Linked DNA regions of Sphaerotilus microaerophilus. The protein of the gene in region 2 interacts with the protein of the main gene of each other region in a pairwise test. Links are inferred from orthologs where the notes say so. Each region holds a gene or a part of one and is shown on either strand. Other genes may lie near its edges.

Region 1 (5,509 bases), 4.4 Mb from region 2 along the record:
GGTTCCAGCGGGGCGGCCAGGGCAGCCCCGTGCTCGATCAGAGAGCGATGCGCTTGCGGCCCTTGGCGCGGCGAGCGTTGATGACCGCACGGCCACCGCGGGTCTTCATGCGCACCAGGAAGCCGTGGGTGCGGGCGCGGCGAACCTTGGACGGTTGGTAAGTGCGTTTCATCTTGGATCCTCAGGGGCGGTGATGCGGCAGTGATGCGGCGGTGAAGCAGAAGCGGCCAAGCCACCCGGCCATCGACGGAAGGTCGCCGATGGTGCGTGATGGGGTCAGCCGGGGGCGGCACTGCTGAACAGTCGCCCCGGTGGTTCGTCAAACAGTCCCGCAGCGACGACTTGGTGCCGCCTGCGCAAAGCCCAGGCAAACGCACCCCGGCCACGCTCCAGGGAACCCGCGATTACAGCAAGAAACGACCGGGGCGTCAACGTATCCCGTCGTCTTTCCATCCCGGTCGCAGGGTTGACCTGCCTCTCCAAACTGTGGATAACCATATCTCGAAGCCAGGGGATGTGGCTACAATCGCGCCCCTTCGGAAAAGTTGTCCACACCAAAAACATGATCACGGACCTGTGGGAGCGTGGCTGCGAGCGCCTGGCAGCCGAGCTGCCCGAGCAGCAATTCAACACCTGGATCAAGCCCCTGCCGGCTGCCGACGTCTCGGCCGCTGCCGACGGGTTGCGGGTGGGGCTGCGCGTCCCGAACCGGTTCAAGCTCGACTGGATCCGCACGCAGTACGGCTCGCGCATCGAGTCGGCGCTGTCAGAGTTGGCCGGCCAGCCGGTGCGGCTGGAGCTGTCGCTGCTGCCGCGCGGCCCTGAGCAGCGCATGGCGGCCCCGGCGGGCAGCGACACGGCCATGCGCGTCATCGCCCCGGCGCCGTTGTCGGTCGGTGCGATGCTCGACACCTCGCTGGTTACGCCAACCGCTGGCTCGATGCCCGCGGGTCGCGCGTCCTTGCGCCGCCCGGTGCGTGCCGAGGAGCCTGGCCACGTCGCGGGTGCCGCGGCACCGGGGGTGTCTGCCGCGCCCGCGCGTGGCGCACTGCCGGCCCCGGCCAGCAACATCGGCCGGCTCAACCCGGCCCTGACCTTCGAGACCCTGGTGCCCGGGCGGGCCAACCAGATGGCCCGCACCGCGGCGCTGCATGTGGTGGGTGCGCCCGGCCAGATGTACAACCCCTTGTTCATCTACGGCGGCGTCGGCCTGGGCAAGACCCACCTGATCCACGCGGTGGGCAATGCCCTGATCCGCAACAACCCCGACGCCCGGGTGTTGTACCTGCATGCCGAGCAGTTCATCTCCGACGTGGTGAAGAACTATCAGCGCAAGACCTTCGATGAATTGAAGGCCAAGTACCACTCGCTGGACCTGTTGCTGATCGATGACGTGCAGTTCTTTGCCGGCAAGGACCGCACCCAGGAGGAGTTCTTCAACGCCTTCGAGGCGTTGCTGGCCAAGCGCGCGCACATCATCATGACCAGCGACACCTACCCCAAGGGGTTGGTGGACATCGACGAGCGGCTGACCAGCCGCTTCGACGCCGGCCTGACGGTGGCCATCGAGCCGCCGGAGCTGGAGATGCGCGTGGCCATCCTGCTCAAGAAGGCCCAGGCCGAAGGCGCCGGCATGCCCGAGGACGTGGCCTTCTTCGTCGCCAAGAACGTGCGTGCCAACGTGCGCGAGCTCGAAGGGGCGCTGCGCAAGGTGCTGGCCTACGCCAGGTTCTCGCACAAGGAGATCAGCATCAACCTGGCGCGCGAGGCGCTCAAGGACCTGCTGTCGATCCAGAATCGCCAGATCTCGGTGGAGAACATCCAGAAGACGGTGGCGGACTTCTACAAGATCAAGATCGCCGACATGTACTCCAAGAAGCGCCCGGCCAGCATCGCCCGGCCGCGCCAGATCGCGATGTACCTGGCCAAGGAGATGACGCAGAAGAGCCTGCCCGAGATCGGCGAGCTCTTCGGCGGACGCGATCACACGACGGTGTTGCACGCGGTGCGCAAGATCGGCGGCGAGCGCCAGAAGAACACCGAGCTGAACCAGCAGCTGCACGTCCTGGAGCAAACGCTCAAAGGCTGAACCGGCGCGGCCGGAGGCTGCACCGTTTTCAGGCGAAAATAGCGCGTTTGCGGCCGCTCGCATGCGCGCGCGTGGTCCGTGTCCTGGTCACCGATGACCCCCCCGACGAGAGAGACACCCCTCATGATCGTGCTGAAGGCAACACAGGAAAAGGTGCTGGGCGCCTTGCAGGCCGTCTCCGGCATCGTCGAGCGGCGCCACACGCTGCCCATCCTGGCCAACGTCCTGATCCGCAAGCAGGGCGGGCACACCGAGTTCACCACCTCCGACCTGGAGATCCAGGTGCGCACCGCGGCCGAGCTGGGTGGCGACGAGGGCGCCTTCAGCACCACCGTGGGTGCGCGCAAGATGATCGACATCCTGCGCACCCTGCCCGCCGACCAGGTGGTCACGCTCAGCGCGGCGCAGAACAAGCTGACGCTGGCCGGTGGCAAGAGCCGCTTCACGCTGCAGACCCTGCCGGCCGAGGACTTTCCGCTGGTGCAGGAGTCGGCCGAGTTTGGCCCCAGCTTCAGCGTGCCGCAGAAGACGCTCAAGGGCCTGATCGACCAGGTGCACTTCGCGATGGCGGTGCACGACATCCGCTACTACCTCAACGGCATCCTCTTCGTCGCCGAGGGCCGCACGCTGACGCTGGTGGCCACCGACGGCCACCGCCTCGCGCTGGCGCAGGCGACGCTGGACGTCGAGATGCCCAAGCAGGAGGTCATCCTGCCGCGCAAGACCGTGCTGGAGCTGCAGCGCCTGCTGAAGTCCGAGAAGGACGACAAGTCCGCCCCCAAGGACGCCGAGGGCAATGTGGAGGAGTCGCGCATCGAGATGCGCTTCGCCGACAACCAGGCCAAGTTCAGCTTCGGCGGCATGGAGTTCGTCACCAAGCTGGTCGAGGGCAAGTTCCCCGACTACAACCGCGTCATCCCGAAGAACCACCGCAACCACGTCACCCTGGGCCGTGCCCCGCTGCTGGCCAGCCTGCAGCGCGCGGCCATCCTGACGAGCGAGAAGTTCAAGGGCGTGCGCATCAACTTCGAGCCGGGCACCCTGCGCATCGCCGCCAGCAACGCCGAACAGGAAGAGGCCAAGGAAGAGCTGGAGATCGACTACGGCGGCGACGCCATCGAGATCGGTTTCAACGTCACCTACCTGATCGACGTGCTGGCCAACGCCAGCACCGAGATGGTGATGCTCTCCCTGCAGGACGCCAACAGCTCCGCGCTGGTCACGATTCCCGAACAGGCCGGCTTCAAGTACGTCGTGATGCCGATGAGGATCTGACGATCCCCATCGGCATTGCTGCCGTGCTTTGTGCACCCCCTGCCCCCGCCAAGCGGGGGCGCCAGCCAGGGGGTTGCCCGGGCCGCCTGTCCTGCGGACGGCCGGCCCTCATTGTTTCAAGACACCATGACCGAATCCACCACCCCGATCCCCGCTGAACCGACGCCCGAAGAGCAGGCTGCTACGGCGGCAGCATCCGCCGCGGCCTCTGCGGCTGCATCGGCCGCGGCCTCCGCAGGGTACGGCTCGGACAGCATCCAGATCCTGGAAGGGCTGGAGGCGGTGCGCAAGCGCCCGGGCATGTACATCGGCGACACCTCCGACGGCACCGGCCTGCACCACCTGGTGTTCGAGGTGGTCGACAACTCCATCGACGAGGCCCTGGCCGGCCACTGCGACGACATCGTCGTCACCATCCACACCGACAACTCGATTTCCGTCACCGACAACGGCCGCGGCATCCCCACCGGCGTCAAGATGGACGACAAGCACGAGCCCAAGCGCTCGGCCGCTGAAATTGCCCTGACCGAGTTGCACGCTGGCGGCAAGTTCAACCAGAACAGCTACAAGGTTTCCGGCGGCCTGCACGGCGTGGGCGTGAGCTGCGTCAACGGCCTGAGCAAGTGGCTGCGCCTGACCGTGCGCCGCGACGGCCAGACCCACTACATGGAGTTCCGCCAGGGCGTGCCGCAGGACCGCCAGATCGAGGTGCGCGATGGCTTCGAGGTCAGCCCGATGCGGATCACCGGCGAGACCGACAAGCGCGGCACCGAGGTCCACTTCCTGCCCGACACCGAGATCTTCCAGCACAACACCGAGTTCCACTACGACATCCTGGCCAAGCGCCTGCGCGAACTCAGCTTCCTGAACAACGGCGTCAAGATCCGCCTCGTCGACGAGCGCAACCAGAAGGAAGACAACTTTGCCTACGCTGGCGGCGTCAAGGGCTTCGTCGAGTTCGTCAACAAGGGCAAGAAGGTCCTGCACCCGAACATCTTCCACGCTCGCGGCGACAAGATCAGCGACAACCAGACCAACGTCGGCGTCGAAGTCGCGATGCAGTGGAACGAGAGCTACAACGAGAACGTGCTCTGCTTCACCAACAACATCCCCCAGCGTGACGGCGGCACCCACCTGACCGGCCTGCGCGCGGCGATGACCCGCATCATCAACAAGTACATCGAAGACAACGAGATCGCCAAGAAGGCCAAGGTCGACATCACCGGCGACGACATGCGCGAGGGCCTCGCCTGCGTGGTCAGCGTCAAGGTGCCCGAGCCCAAGTTCAGCAGCCAGACCAAGGACAAGCTGGTCAGCTCCGAGGTGCGTGCGCCGGTGGAGGACATCGTCAGCCGCCTGCTGAGCGACTGGCTGCTCGAGAACCCCACCGACGCCAAGACCATCTGCGGCAAGATCGTCGACGCTGCGCGCGCGCGCGACGCCGCCCGCAAGGCCCGCGAGATGACCCGCCGCAAAGGCGTGCTCGACGGCATGGGCCTGCCCGGCAAGCTGGCCGACTGCCAGGAGAAGGACCCGGCGCTCTGCGAGATCTACCTGGTGGAGGGCGACTCCGCCGGCGGCTCGGCCAAGCAGGGCCGTGACCGGAAGTTCCAGGCCATCCTGCCCCTGCGCGGCAAGATCCTCAACGTCGAGAAGGCCCGCTACGAGAAGCTGCTGGCCAGCAACGAGATCCTCACGCTGATCACCGCGCTGGGCACCGGCATCGGCAAGGGCATGGGCGGGGACGACTTCAACCCCGACAAGCTGCGCTACCACCGCATCATCATCATGACCGACGCGGACGTGGACGGCGCCCACATCCGCACCCTGCTGCTGACCTTCTTCTACCGCCAGATGCCCGACCTGGTCGAGCGCGGCCACATCTACATCGCCCAGCCGCCGCTGTACAAGGTCAAGCACGGCAAGGCCGAGCAGTACCTCAAGGACGCCTCCGCGCTGGACGACTACCTGCTGCGCGTGGCGCTGGATGGCGCCCGCGTCGACCCCGCCAACGGCCGGCCGGTCATCGCCGCGGCCGACCTGTCCGAACTCGCGCGCCAGTACGTGCAGGCCAACAACGTCATCGCCCGCCTGTCCAACTGGATGGACGTCGAGGCCCTGCGCGCCATCGCCGACGGCCTGGCG
Region 2 (12,373 bases):
TCCAGAACGTCTTCTGCCGGTGGGCTGCTCGACACGGGCTTGCTGGCGCCGGCGCGCAGGGACGGACGGCGGCGCAGGGCGGAGGCGAGGGTGTGTGCGATGCGTTTCATGTGGGGCTCCCGTGTGACTCGTGGGGGTCATTTCGACCACCACGGTCTCACTGTGAAGCCCAAATGTTTCAACTCTGCGACAGGCCGGGCCTGAATGTGACAAGAGTTGTCAGCGGCCGAACTCGTCCCCCAATTCGCGGGCCCGTTGGCAGGCGGCGTCGAGTGCCGCGATGAAGGCGGTGGCGACGCCGCTGGCCTCCAGCGAGCACAGTGCGGCGTAGGTGGTACCGCCCTTGCTTGTGACGCGTTCACGCAGGGTGGCCGGACTGTCCGGCGAGCGGCGGGCCAGTTCGGCCGCGCCGGTGAAGGTGGCCAGCGCCAGCTGCTTGCCCTGTTCGGCGCTGAGCCCCATGCGCTCGGCCGCGGCCACCATCGCTTCAACAAAATAAAACACATAGGCCGGGCCAGAGCCCGACAGCGCGGTCACCGCGTCGAGGTCGGCCTCGCGCTCCACCCACAGCACGCTGCCCGTCGGCGCCAGCAGCGCCTGGATGCGCTCGCGCTCGGCGGGGGTGACGTCCACCCGGGCGTACAGGCCGGTGATGCCCTGGCCGATCAGCGCGGGCGTATTGGGCATGGCGCGCACGACGCGCTCGCTGCCGGTGGCCCGGGCGATCGCATCGCTGCGGATGCCGGCCATCACCGACAGGTGCAGCGCGGCGCCGACATGGCCCGCGCAGGGCGCGGCGGCCTCGGCAAAGCTCTGCGGCTTGACCGCCCAGACGACGGTACCGGCGCGAGCCAGGCGCTCGTCGGCGGCCGGCAGGGCCTCGATGCCGAACTCGGCGCGCAGCTTGTCGCGCTGCACGTCCCAGGGCTCGATCACCAGCAGTTGGTCGGTGGGCGTGCCGCTGCGGATCAGCCCGCCGATGATGGCACTGGCCATGTTGCCACCACCGATGAAGGCCAGGAGGGAGGAAGAGGTGTTCATGGGGCTGCAGTGTAGGCAGGGCGTGCGGGGATCAGGCGCGTTCCCCGAAGATGGCGGTGCCCACCCGCACGAGGGTGGCACCTTCGAGCACGGCGGCCTCCAGGTCGGCGCTCATGCCCGTCGACAGGGTGTCGAGCGCCAGGCCTTGCTGGCGCAGGGCCTCCAGCAGCTCCCGCAGCGCGCGGTGGGGTTGGCGCTGCGCCGCTTCGTCGCCGGCAGGCTCGGGAATCGCCATCAGGCCGCGCAGGCGCAGACGGGGCAGGGCCGCCACCGCCTGCGCGAGCGCCGGCAATCCGGCGGGCGCGACACCGCTCTTGCTGCCCTCGCCGCTGACGTTGACCTGCAGGCAGACCTGCAGCGGCGCGGCCCAGGCGGGGCGCTGCTCGCTCAGGCGCTGGGCGATCTTCAGGCGATCGATGCTGTGCACCCAGTCAAAGGCCTCGGCCACCACCCGGGTCTTGTTGCTCTGCAGCGGGCCGATCAGGTGCCATTCCAGCTCCGGCCGCAGGTCAGCCAGCGCCTCGATCTTGGCCAGGCCCTCCTGCACGTAGTTCTCGCCGAAGGCGCTCTGCCCGGCGGCATGGGCCGCGCGCACCGCCGCGGCCGGTTGCGTCTTGCTCACGGCCAGCAGCGTGACGCTGTCGGCACTTCGCCCCGCCCGGGTGCAAGCGTTCGTAAGCCGTTGGTGCACAGCTTGAAGCCGATTTGTGATCGTCGTCATAATCGACGAGCTTAGAGCAATCCGTCCGCGGCGCGTCCGTGGCTAGCCCGCCTTGGCCGAAGGTGGGAAGATGCAGCTGCAAGTTTCTCCGCTTCACCGGTTCCCTGTTTCCCCGTTTCCACCTGATCAGCGGCCACCCCCCCGGGGGCCGCCCCCTTCCAGCATGGACATCACTCAGTTGCTCGCGTTCTCGGTGCGCAACAAGGCCTCTGACCTCCACCTCTCGGCCGGCCTGCCGCCCATGATCCGCGTGCACGGCGACGTGCGGCGCATCAACGTCGACCCGCTGGACCACAAGAAGGTCCGGGAGATGATCTACGACGTGATGAACGACGCCCAGCGCAAGGTCTACGAGGAGACGCTGGAATGCGATTTCTCCTTCGAGATCCAGGGCCTGTCGCGCTTTCGCGTCAACGCCTTCAATCAGCAGCGGGGCGCCGGCGCGGTGTTCCGCACCATCCCGAGCAAGATCCAGAGCCTGGAGGAGCTGCGCACGCCCAAGGTCTTCGCCGACCTGTCGCTCAAGCCGCGCGGGCTGCTGCTGGTGACCGGGCCGACCGGCTCGGGCAAATCCACCACGCTGGCGGCCATGGTGGATCACCGCAACGACAACGAGCATGGGCACATCCTGACGGTCGAAGACCCGATCGAGTTCGTGCACGAGTCGAAGAAGTGCCTGATCAACCAGCGCGAGGTGGGGCCGCAGACGCTGTCGTTCTCCAATGCGCTGCGTGCCGCGCTGCGCGAGGATCCGGACGCCATCCTGGTGGGCGAGTTGCGCGACCTGGAGACCATCCGCCTCGCACTCACCGCGGCGGAGACCGGCCACCTCGTCTTTGCCACGCTGCACACCTCGAGCGCGGCCAAGACCGTCGACCGGATGGTGGACGTCTTCCCCGCGGCCGAAAAGGAGATGGTGCGCGCGATGCTCTCGGAGTCGCTGGTGGCGGTGATCTCGCAGACGCTGTGCAAGAACCGCGACGGCACCGGACGGGTGGCGGCGCACGAGATCATGCTGGGCTCGGCGGCCATCCGCAACCTGATCCGCGAGAACAAGGTGGCCCAGATGTACTCGATCATCCAGACCGGGCAGGCCCAGGGCATGCAGACGCTGGACCAGAACCTGACCGAGCTGGTGCGCAAAGGGGTGATCACGCCCGCCGAGGCCCGCAGCAAGGCCCGCAGCCCCGAGAACTTCCCGGGCTGATGGCAGCGGATCGACAGGCCGTGAGCGGGACAGGGCGCTTGCTGCGTCCGGGTAAGTCCTTCAAAGGATGTGCAGATGGAACGCGATCAGGCTTCGAAATTCATCAATGACTTGCTGCGGCTGCTGGTGTCGCGTGCCGGGTCGGACCTGTTCCTGACCTGTGACTTCCCGCCGGCGATCAAGGTGGACGGCAAGGTGACCAAGGTGTCGCCGCAGCCGCTGACCGGCCAGCACACGCTGGCGTTGGCCCGCTCGGTGATGAACGACAAGCAGGCGGCCGAGTTCGAGCGCACCAAGGAGTGCAATTTCGCCATCTCGCCGTCCGCGGTGGGGCGCTTCCGGGTCAATGCCTTCATGCAGCAGGGGCAGGTGGGCATGGTGTTCCGCACCATCCCGCGCGAGCTGCCGACGATCGACAAGCTCGGCCTGCCGACGGTGCTCAAGGACGTGACCATGTCCAAGCGCGGGCTGGTCATCATGGTGGGCGCCACCGGCTCGGGCAAGAGCACCTCGCTGGCGGCGATGGTGGACTACCGCAACGAAACCGCCTACGACCACATCATCACCATCGAGGATCCGGTCGAGTTCGTGCACCCGCACAAGAACTGCATCATCACTCAGCGCGAGGTCGGCATCGACACCCTGAACTGGGAGTCCGCGCTGAAGAACACCCTGCGCCAGGCGCCCGACGTGATCCTGATGGGCGAGATCCGCGACCGCGAGACGATGGAGCACGCGGTGGCCTTCGCCGAGACCGGTCACCTGTGCATGGCCACCCTGCATGCCAACAGCGCCAACCAGGCGCTGGACCGCATCGTCAACTTCTTTCCCGAAGAACGGCGCGACCAGCTGCTGATGGACCTGTCGTTGAACCTGCGCGCCATGATCTCGCAGCGCCTGCTGCCGCGCGAGGAAGGCGCCGGGCGCATCGCCGCGGTGGAGGTGCTGCTGAACACGCCGCTGGTGTCCGAGCTGATCTTCAAGGGTGAGGTCTCTGCCATCAAGGAGATCATGAAGAAGAGCCGCGAGCACGGCATGCAGACCTTCGACCAGTCGCTGTTCGACCTCTACGAAGGCCACTACATCGGCTACGCCGATGCCCTGCGCAACGCCGATTCGGTCAACGACCTGCGCCTGCAGATCAAGCTGCACAGCCGGCGCGCCCGCAACACCGACTTCGGCGCCGGTACCGAGCACCTGGCGATCGTCTGACCCTCGTCCGACCCGGGCCGCCCGGCCGGGACGCGCCTTGGTGACAATGCGCGGTCTTTCTTCGGAGCGAGCAATGAACACCAAGGTCTACGAACCCATCCCGGCGCGCCGCGTCGCCTTCCTCGGTCTGGGCGTGATGGGGGGGCCGATGGCGGGCCATCTGGCGCGTGCCGGCCACCAAGTCACGGTCTACAACCGCACGGCGGCCAAGGCGGCGCAGTGGGTGGCGCAGTACGGCGGCCAAGCGGCGGCCACGCCGCGCGAGGCGGCCCAGGGCGCGGAGTTCGTCTTCGCCTGCGTGGGCAACGACGACGACCTTCGTTCGGTCACGTTGGGTGCTGACCTGGGTGGCGGCCAGCGGGCCGCCGATGGCGCCTTCGCCGGCATGGCCGAAGGCGCGGTCTTCATCGACCACACCACCGCCTCGGCCGAGGTGGCGCGCGACCTGCACGCCGCCGCGCGTGAGCGGGGGCTGCACTTCGTCGATGCGCCGGTCTCCGGCGGCCAGGCCGGTGCCGTCAATGGCGTGCTGACGGTGATGTGCGGCGGCGATGCCGAGCCCTTCGCGGCGATGCAGCCGGTGGCGATGGCGTTCTCGCGTGCGGTGACGCTGCTGGGTGCCAGCGGGGCGGGTCAGCTGGCCAAGATGGTCAATCAGATCTGCATCGCCGGGCTGGTGCAGGGGCTATCGGAGGCCATCGCCTTCGGCCAGAAGGCCGGCCTGGACATGAAGCAGGTGCTGGACGTGATCGGCAAGGGCGCGGCGCAGAGCTGGCAGCTCGACAACCGCGGCCGGACGATGGTGGACGACCAGTTCAACTTCGGTTTCGCGGTCGACTGGATGCGCAAGGACCTGGGCCTGGTGATGGACGAGGCGCGCCGCAACGGTGCACGCCTGCCAGTCACCGCCCTGGTGGACCAGTTCTACGCCGATGTGCAGGCCGAGGGCGGCGGGCGCTGGGACACCTCCAGCCTCATCCGCCGCTTGCGGTGATCAACGTCCCTTGATGGCCGCGAGCTGCTCGGGCGTGATGATGTCGAGCACGCGCACCACCTTCTTCACGCCGGGCACGGTGCGCGCCACCTCGACGGCGATGCCGGCCTCTTCCTCGGTCACCTTGCCCATCAGGTAGACCACGCCCCGGTTGGTGACGACGCTGAAGGCGTTGGACTCCATGCCGCGGGTGTCGACGAACTTGGCCTTGACCTTGCTGGCCAGCATCAGGTCGCTGGACTGTTCGCCGCTGGTGCGCGGCCAGTCCACCACCAGCTCGTTGATGACCTTGACGTTGTCCAGCTTCGCCACGGCGGCTTCCACAGCGGCCCGGTCCTCTTCCTTGTGCACCTCGCCGGTGAGCAGGATCAGGCGGCTGTAGCTGTTGACGTTCACGCGCACGCGCTCGCCAACCGCCTCGCGGATGCGGTTGCCGGCCTTGACCTCCAGCGCCTGGTCGTCGAACTGGACGCCGGAGCTGCGCCGGTCCGTGACCACCAGCGCGCTGCCCAGTGCCGCGCCGCCGACGATCAACGGGGCGCAACCCGACAGTGCGGTGGCGCCAGCCACCAGGCCGAGCGCCAGGGCAAGCGCGCGCAGGGGGGCCGGGGTGGCAGGGGTGGCGGGGCGGGCGGTGGTGGGGGTGTTCGGCTGCGACATCTTCAGTGGTCTCCAAGCAATTGCAGATCGACGGTGTCGCACAGGCAGTGGATCACCAGCAGTTGGGCTTCGAGTACGCGCGCGGCCCGTTGGTTCGGCACGGCGATGCAGACATCGGTGTCCGTCAGCACGCCGGCCAGGTCGCCACCGGCTTCACCGGTGAGGGCGATCACGGCCATCTCCTTGTCATGCGCCACCTCGATGGCGGCAAGCACGTCCGGTGCGGAGTCGCCGGTGCTGATGGCCAGCAGCAGGTCGCCCGGGTGCCCCAGCGCCTGCACCTGGCGGGCCAGCATCTGCTCGCCCTGGCCGCTGCGTGCCAGCGCGTTCAACAGCGCTGCATCGGCGCCCAGCGCCACCGCGGCCAGCGAGGGCCGCTCGCGCTCGAACTGCCCAACCAGCTGCGCCGCCGCATGCTGGGCCAGCAGGACCGCGCCGCCGCTGCCGCAGGCCAGCACCTTGCCGCCCGAGGTGATGCAGCCCAGCAGGGCGTGGGCCGCATCGTGGATGGGCCGGCTGAGGACGTCCACCGCCGCGTACTTGAGGTCGGCGCTGTCGAAAAAATGCTGTTGAATGCGTTGTTCAAGCATGGGTCGATGATATTCGAGCCCCCTGGGTGTCCTGTTTCAGAGCCGTTTCTGCCAGATCCCGCGGCTTGCGGCGCGGGCCGCGGCGCGAGGGGGCGGGGTTCAGGCCGCGTCGAAGGCCGCTGGCAGCCACGCCAGCTCGTCGCCGTCGATGGCCACCACGTCGAAGCGGCAGGGCGGTAGCGGCCCGCGCCAGCGGGCGAGGTAGTGCTGCGCGGCGTAGACGATGCGCCGACGTTTGGCGGCGCCGATGCTGGCTGCGGCGCCACCCTGGCTGCGGCTGGCGCGCGCTCGCACCTCGACGAAGACCAGCGTGCCGTCGCCTGCGCGCATGATCAGGTCCACCTCGCCGCCGCGGGCGGACGGGCCGGCGGCCACTCGATAATTGCGCGTCAGCAGTCGCAGGCCCTGTGAGAGCAGGTGGGCCAGCGCCCGGGCCTCGCCGGCCTGGCCGGTTCGCATCCGCTGGGCCGCGGGGTCGTTGCCTGTCCCGTCCCGCTCGTTCCCCTTGTTCCCCTTGCCTTCGACCAAGCCCGTGAGTCTGGATACCACCGCCACCTCCCTCGTCCTGCAGCAAGCCGCCGCCCAGGTGGCCGGTGCGCAGCACCTGCCCCCGGGCACACTGTATGTGGTCGCCACGCCGATCGGCAACCTCGCCGACCTGACCCTGCGCGCGGTCCACGTGCTCGGCCAGGTCGATGCGGTGGCCTGCGAGGACACCCGCCTGAGCGGCACACTGCTGCAGCGCCTGGGCCTGCACCGGCCGCTGCTGGCGCTGCACGAGCACAACGAGGAGGCTGCCGCCGCCCAGGTGGTGCTGCGCCTGCAGCGTGGCGAGCGCATCGCTTACATCAGCGACGCCGGCACGCCCGCGGTGTCCGACCCCGGCGCCCGCCTGGTGGCCGCGGTGCAGGCCGCCGGCCTGCGTGCGGTGCCGGTGCCCGGTGCCAGCAGCGTGGTCACCGCACTGAGCGTGGCCGGCGATGCCCGCGCGGCGGGCTTCCGCTTCGAGGGTTTCCTGCCCCCGCAGGCCGCGGCGCGGCTGGCCCGGTTGGCCGAGCTGGCCGACGAGCGCGCCAGCGTGGTGCTGTTCGAGGCGCCCCACCGCATCGAGGCGCTGGCCGCCGCGCTGGCCGAGGCCCTGCCCGGGCGGCGCCTGACGGTCTGCCGCGAGTTGACGAAGCAGTTCGAGCAGGTGCAACCGCTGGACTGCGACGCGCTGCCCGGCTGGCTGGCGGCCGATGCCGACCACCGCCGCGGCGAGTTCGTGCTGGTGCTGCACGGGCGCAGCGCCGCCCAGGCCGACGAGGCCACCGGCGATGCCGCCACGGTGGGCGCGCGCCGGCTGCTGCACACGCTGCTGGCCGAGTTGCCGCTGAAGCAGGCGGTGGCGCTCACGGCCCAGGCCACCGGGCTGGCGCGCAACGCCCTGTACGAGCAGGCGCTGGCCTGGCGCGATGCCCAGGCGGGCGGTTCCGGCGAGCCGGGCGACCCTGTGCCGACGGCGCCCGCTGCGGCAGCGCCGCCAGCCGACTGGCCGGCCGACCCGCGGCGCGTTGCCGCCGCTGCCAAACCGGCTCGACGTCGGGGGCGCTGAACGCTTCACATCGGCGTCTGTGCGCCGACCCACGGGGGGTGGCTTGCCAAAGCGCGCCGGGCCCGCCATGCTTGGCGGCTGGATCCGGCCCGATCGACCGGGCGGGATTCGCCACTTTAAGTCTTCCCGGGGGACCTGCATGGCGATGTACGCGGCCTGCGACGGCGCACCCGACCGGCGAGATGCGGGGCGGCGGCTGAATCGCTGCGGCCCACCTCGGCCCCGGCCTTGGCTCGGCGTGGCTGGGTACGTTCCGTTCGCCGCCTTCGGCGCCTTGGCTGCCTGCGTCACCTTTGGCGCCTCGGGCGCCGAGGCGCCTGCGCTGCCGGTGGCTGCGGCCCAGCCCGCCACCGTCGTGCGCTTTGCTCCGGAGGCAGATTACGGCCCTTTCGTCTTTCGTGCCGAGGACGGCAGCATCCAGGGCCTGTCGATGGACCTGCTGCGGCGGCTCGCGCCTGCCACCGGCTGGCAGCTGGAGGTCCTGCCGGCGCGGCCGCTGGCCGAGCAGCTCGCGGCCGCCCAGCGTGGCGAGGTGGACCTGCTCTCCTCCCTACGACCGACCACGGAGCGGGCGGCCTACCTGGGCTTCACCTCGCCCTACCTGGTGGTGCCGGCGGTGCTGGTGCGCCGCGCCGGGCCGGGCAGCGATGACCTGTCGGCCTACACCGGCCAGCCGGTGGCGGTCGGTGCCGGCTACGCAGTGCAGGCCCATGTGCAGGCAGCGCACCCCCGCGTGCGCTGGCTCGCGGTGCCTGACGATGCCCGCGCGCTGAGGCTGCTGAGCGAGGGCCAGGTCGCCGGCGCGGTGATGGACGTGGCCAGTGCGCGCTTCCTGATGCGCCGGCTCGGACTGCCGGGGCTGCAGCTGGGGCCGCCAGTGGGCTTTGACTACCCGCTGAGCTTCGCCTGGCGGCGTGACCGGCCGGAGCTGGGCGCCACGTTGGAGCGTGCCCTGGCGGAGCTGCCGCTGGCCGAGCGCGATGCCCTGGTCGAGCGCTGGATGGCCGGCGGGCTGGCGGAGGCGCCCGATTCCCATCGGCAGCGCCTGGCCCGTGCCGGGGTCGTGGCCGTGTTGTTGGGGGCGGGCCTGTGGTCGTGGCTGCATTGGCGGCGCAGGCGACGCGCTCGCCCGGAGCTGCCGCGATGAGCCGCGTGCTGCCCTCGCCAGGGGATCCCGACCAGGCGCCAGCCACGGGGCAGGGAGGGAGACTGCACAGGGGCGTGCTCGAACCTGGGGCGCTGCCGCCACAGGTCCAATCCCGGTTCCAGCGTGGCGTGGTGCTGGAGGCGCGTGCCCTCGCCTGGCTGGCGCGCGCGCCGCTGCCGGCGCTGCTGCTGCAGTTCCTGGGCACCCTGGGGTTGGCCTGGCTGGCGCTGGAGCTGTCGCGTGCGCCCGGGCACATCGCGATGATGTGGTTCCCCAATGCCTGGGGCACCTGCTGGCTGCTGTTTGCCCCGCGGCGCTACTGGCCGGCCCTGCTGGTGCTGCAGGGCGCCGCGATCGGCCTGGCCAACGTCGGGCACGGTGATGGCTGGCTGGCCGCCTTTGCCTTCGTGCCGGCGAACGTGGCTGAATCGTGGGTGGCGGCCTGGGGGCTGTCGGCCAGCGGTGCCTACCGGCACATCGAGGCGGGCCCGCGGCGCTGCGGCCTGGTGCTGCTGCAGGGCGGGGTGCTGCCCGCGCTGGTCGGGGCGGTGCTGGGTTCGGCGGTGCTCTCGCTGCGGGGGCAGGGTGACTGGCTGGCCATCGGGCCGACCTGGTTCACCAGTTCGCTGCTGGGCAGCGTGTCGTTGCTGCCGCTCGGCCTGGCGCTGCTGGCGTCCACGGGCAGCGAGCTGCGCCGCCGGCTGCTGTCCTGGGAGCTGCTGCCGCTGGCGCTGCTCTCGGTGGGCACGGCGCTGGTGGCGCTGACGCAACTGCCCTTTCCCTTCGTCTACCTGGTGCTGCCGCTGGTGCTGGCGGCGCTGGCGCTGGACTTCGTCGCGGTGGCCGCGCTGGTGCTGCTGCTGTCCATGGCCGTGGGTGTGATGGTGGCCTTTGCGCTGCTGCCGCTGCCGGCCTGGACGGCGCAGTGGCAGGCAGTGCAGCTCTACCTGCCGCTGCTGGCCGCGCTGGTACCGCCGCTGCTGCTTTCGGCCGCCGTGGCCGAATCGCGTCGCCACAACGAGGTGCTCGACCGCAGCCGCAACCGCCTGCGCTCGCTCTACGAGGGCACCCCAGCGATGATGATGTCCTGCGAGCCCGATGGCCGCGTGCTGGGCGTCAGCGAGCTCTGGCTGGAGCGCCTGGACTGGCGGCGCGAGGAAGTGATCGGCCGGCGGGCCACGGATTTTTTCGATGAGCCCTCGCGCCAGCGGGCGATGCAGGTCCACTGGCCCGCCCTGCTGGCCAGCGGCGCCTGCCGCGACATCGAGTACGGGCTGTTGACCCGCGACGGGCGCCGGCTGGACGTGCTCTTCGCCGCCACCTGCGAGCGCGACGACGACGGCCAGGTGGTGCGCCTCCATGCGGTGCTGGAAGACGTGACGCGCAAGCGCCTGGCCGAGCAGCTGGCCCGCGAGCACGAGCGCAGCCGCGTCACGCTGGAGAGCGTGGCCGACGCGGTCATCACCACCGACGCCAGCGGGCGCATCGAGTACCTCAACCCGGTGGCCACGGTGATGACCGGCTGGCCGCCGGAGCTGGTGCGCGGCACGCTCTACGGCGAGGTGATGCTGCGCCGCGACGTCGACAGCGGCGCCGAGCTGCCCGACCCCGTGGCGCTGTGCCTGCACCTGCGCGATCGGCCGGCGCTGCCCCACACCGTGATGCTGCGCGACCGCCATGGCGGCGAGCACCCGATCCACGAATCGGTGGCGCCGATGATCGATGCCGCGGGCGGGCTGATCGGCGCGGTGGCCACCTTCCAGGACGTCTCCCAGGCCCACGCGCTGGCGGTGCAGCTGGCCCACCAGGCCCAGCACGACGGCCTCACCGGCCTGCCCAACCGCCTGCTGCTGCGCGACCGCCTGCAGCAGTGCCTGCAGATGGCGCGGCGCAACGGCCACCTCTTTGCGCTGCTGTTCATGGACCTGGACCACTTCAAGCAGGTCAACGACCGGCTCGGCCACGCCTGCGGCGACGAGCTGCTGCGCCAGGTGGCACAGCGCATCACCAGCACGCTGCGCGCCAGCGACACCGCCTGCCGCCTGGGGGGAGACGAGTTCGTCGTGCTGTTGCCGCAGATCGATCGCATCGACGACGCGGGTGGGGCTGCCCGTCACGTGCTGCGCGAGGTGGTGCGCCCCTACGAGATCGGCGGCCAGTGGCTGAGTGCCAGCTTCAGCATCGGCGTCGCCGTCTACCCGCACGATGGCGATGACGACGAGGCGCTGATGCGCCACGCCGATGCGGCGATGTACCGGGCCAAGCAGGGGGGGCGCAACCAGTACCGCTTCCACGGCGGGGCCAGCGCGGCCATGGGGGCAGTCGACGAAGGCGAGGCGCCGGCCTGACCGTGCGGGGGGTGAGCGGCACGGCGTGAGCGGCGGCTGGGGCTTGCTGCTACGCTGGTGGCCGTTCTCCTGCCGCACCCTCGACCCATGCCGTTGCCCTTGCCCTTGCCTGAGCCGAGACCATTCCCGAAACGGTTCCCCGACCCCTCTGCCGCATTGCCTCGGTTGGCGCGGCGGCACTGGCTCGCCCTCGCAGGCGCCTCGCTGTGGCCGGCCTGGGCTGGCGCTGCGCCCGGGCGGGTGCCGCTGCTGGCCGTGCCGCCCCTGGCGCTGCAGCAGCGCCGCCTCGGCAATGGCTTGGCGCTGGTGCTGCTGCCGGAGTCCGGCGGAGCGCAGGCCGCGGGCAGGGGCCGGCCCGGCAGTGGCACGGTGAGCGTGCAGGTCTGGTACCAGGTCGGGGGCAAGGACGATCCGGTGGGCCGCAGCGGCTTCGCGCACCTGTTCGAGCACATGATGTTCAAGGGGGCGCGCCACCTGGCCAACGAGCAGTTCGACCGCCTCACCGAAGACGTCGGTGGCGCCAACAACGCCTTCACGGCCGAGGACGTCACGGTCTACCACGCTGAGGTGCCGGCCAACCACCTGGAGCGCCTGCTCTGGGCCGAGGCCGAGCGCATGGCGCACCTCAACGTCGACCAGGCCAACTTCGACAGCGAGCGTGCGGTGGTGAAGGAGGAGTTCCGCGAGCGCGTGCTGGCCGATCCCTATGGGCGGCTCTTCAACGGGTTGCCTGCGGCCTTCTGGCAGCGCCATCCCTACCGACGCCCGGTGATCGGCAGCATCGAGGACCTGGAGGCGGCCACGCTGGACGACGTGCGGCGCTTCCACGCCACCTACTATCGGCCCGACAACGCGGTGC

The links.
Region 1: the proteins of NGK70_RS19665 (region 2) and dnaA interact in binary tests that used the Escherichia coli proteins (3 or more experiments, as listed by UniProt). The link is inferred for Sphaerotilus microaerophilus from one-to-one orthologs.

Annotation. Positions count from the first base shown.
Region 1 is NZ_AP025730.1:164,745-170,253, reverse strand. Bases 1-2,825 are described here. They hold dnaA (chromosomal replication initiator protein DnaA), read left to right. Parts: upstream 1-562; coding sequence 563-2,089; downstream 2,090-2,825. Other genes in these bases: dnaN (DNA polymerase III subunit beta), read left to right, coding at 2,213-2,825; rpmH (50S ribosomal protein L34), read right to left, coding at 38-172. Also shown: more of dnaN, read left to right, coding at 2,826-3,364; gyrB (DNA topoisomerase (ATP-hydrolyzing) subunit B), read left to right, coding at 3,491-5,509. UniProt on the Escherichia coli protein: Plays an essential in the initiation and regulation of chromosomal replication. Binds in an ATP-dependent fashion to the origin of replication (oriC) to initiate formation of the DNA replication initiation complex once per cell cycle.
Region 2 is NZ_AP025730.1:4,604,835-4,617,207, reverse strand. What follows is about bases 4,632-7,334. They hold NGK70_RS19665 (SIS domain-containing protein), read right to left. Parts: upstream 6,426-7,334; coding sequence 5,838-6,425; downstream 4,632-5,837. Other genes in these bases: rsmI (16S rRNA (cytidine(1402)-2'-O)-methyltransferase), read left to right, coding at 6,958-7,334; NGK70_RS19660 (YraN family protein), read right to left, coding at 6,525-6,884; NGK70_RS19670 (BON domain-containing protein), read right to left, coding at 5,176-5,835; NGK70_RS19675 (NAD(P)-dependent oxidoreductase), read left to right, coding at 4,632-5,175. In the rest of the region: NGK70_RS19700 (hypothetical protein), read right to left, coding at 1-110; proC (pyrroline-5-carboxylate reductase), read right to left, coding at 220-1,041; NGK70_RS19690 (YggS family pyridoxal phosphate-dependent enzyme), read right to left, coding at 1,073-1,762; NGK70_RS19685 (type IV pilus twitching motility protein PilT), read left to right, coding at 1,926-2,969; NGK70_RS19680 (PilT/PilU family type 4a pilus ATPase), read left to right, coding at 3,045-4,181; more of NGK70_RS19675, read left to right, coding at 4,255-4,631; more of rsmI, read left to right, coding at 7,335-8,019; NGK70_RS19650 (transporter substrate-binding domain-containing protein), read left to right, coding at 8,258-9,166; NGK70_RS19645 (diguanylate cyclase domain-containing protein), read left to right, coding at 9,241-11,514; NGK70_RS19640 (M16 family metallopeptidase), read left to right, coding at 11,680-12,373. UniProt on the Escherichia coli protein: Required for the timely initiation of chromosomal replication via direct interactions with the DnaA initiator protein.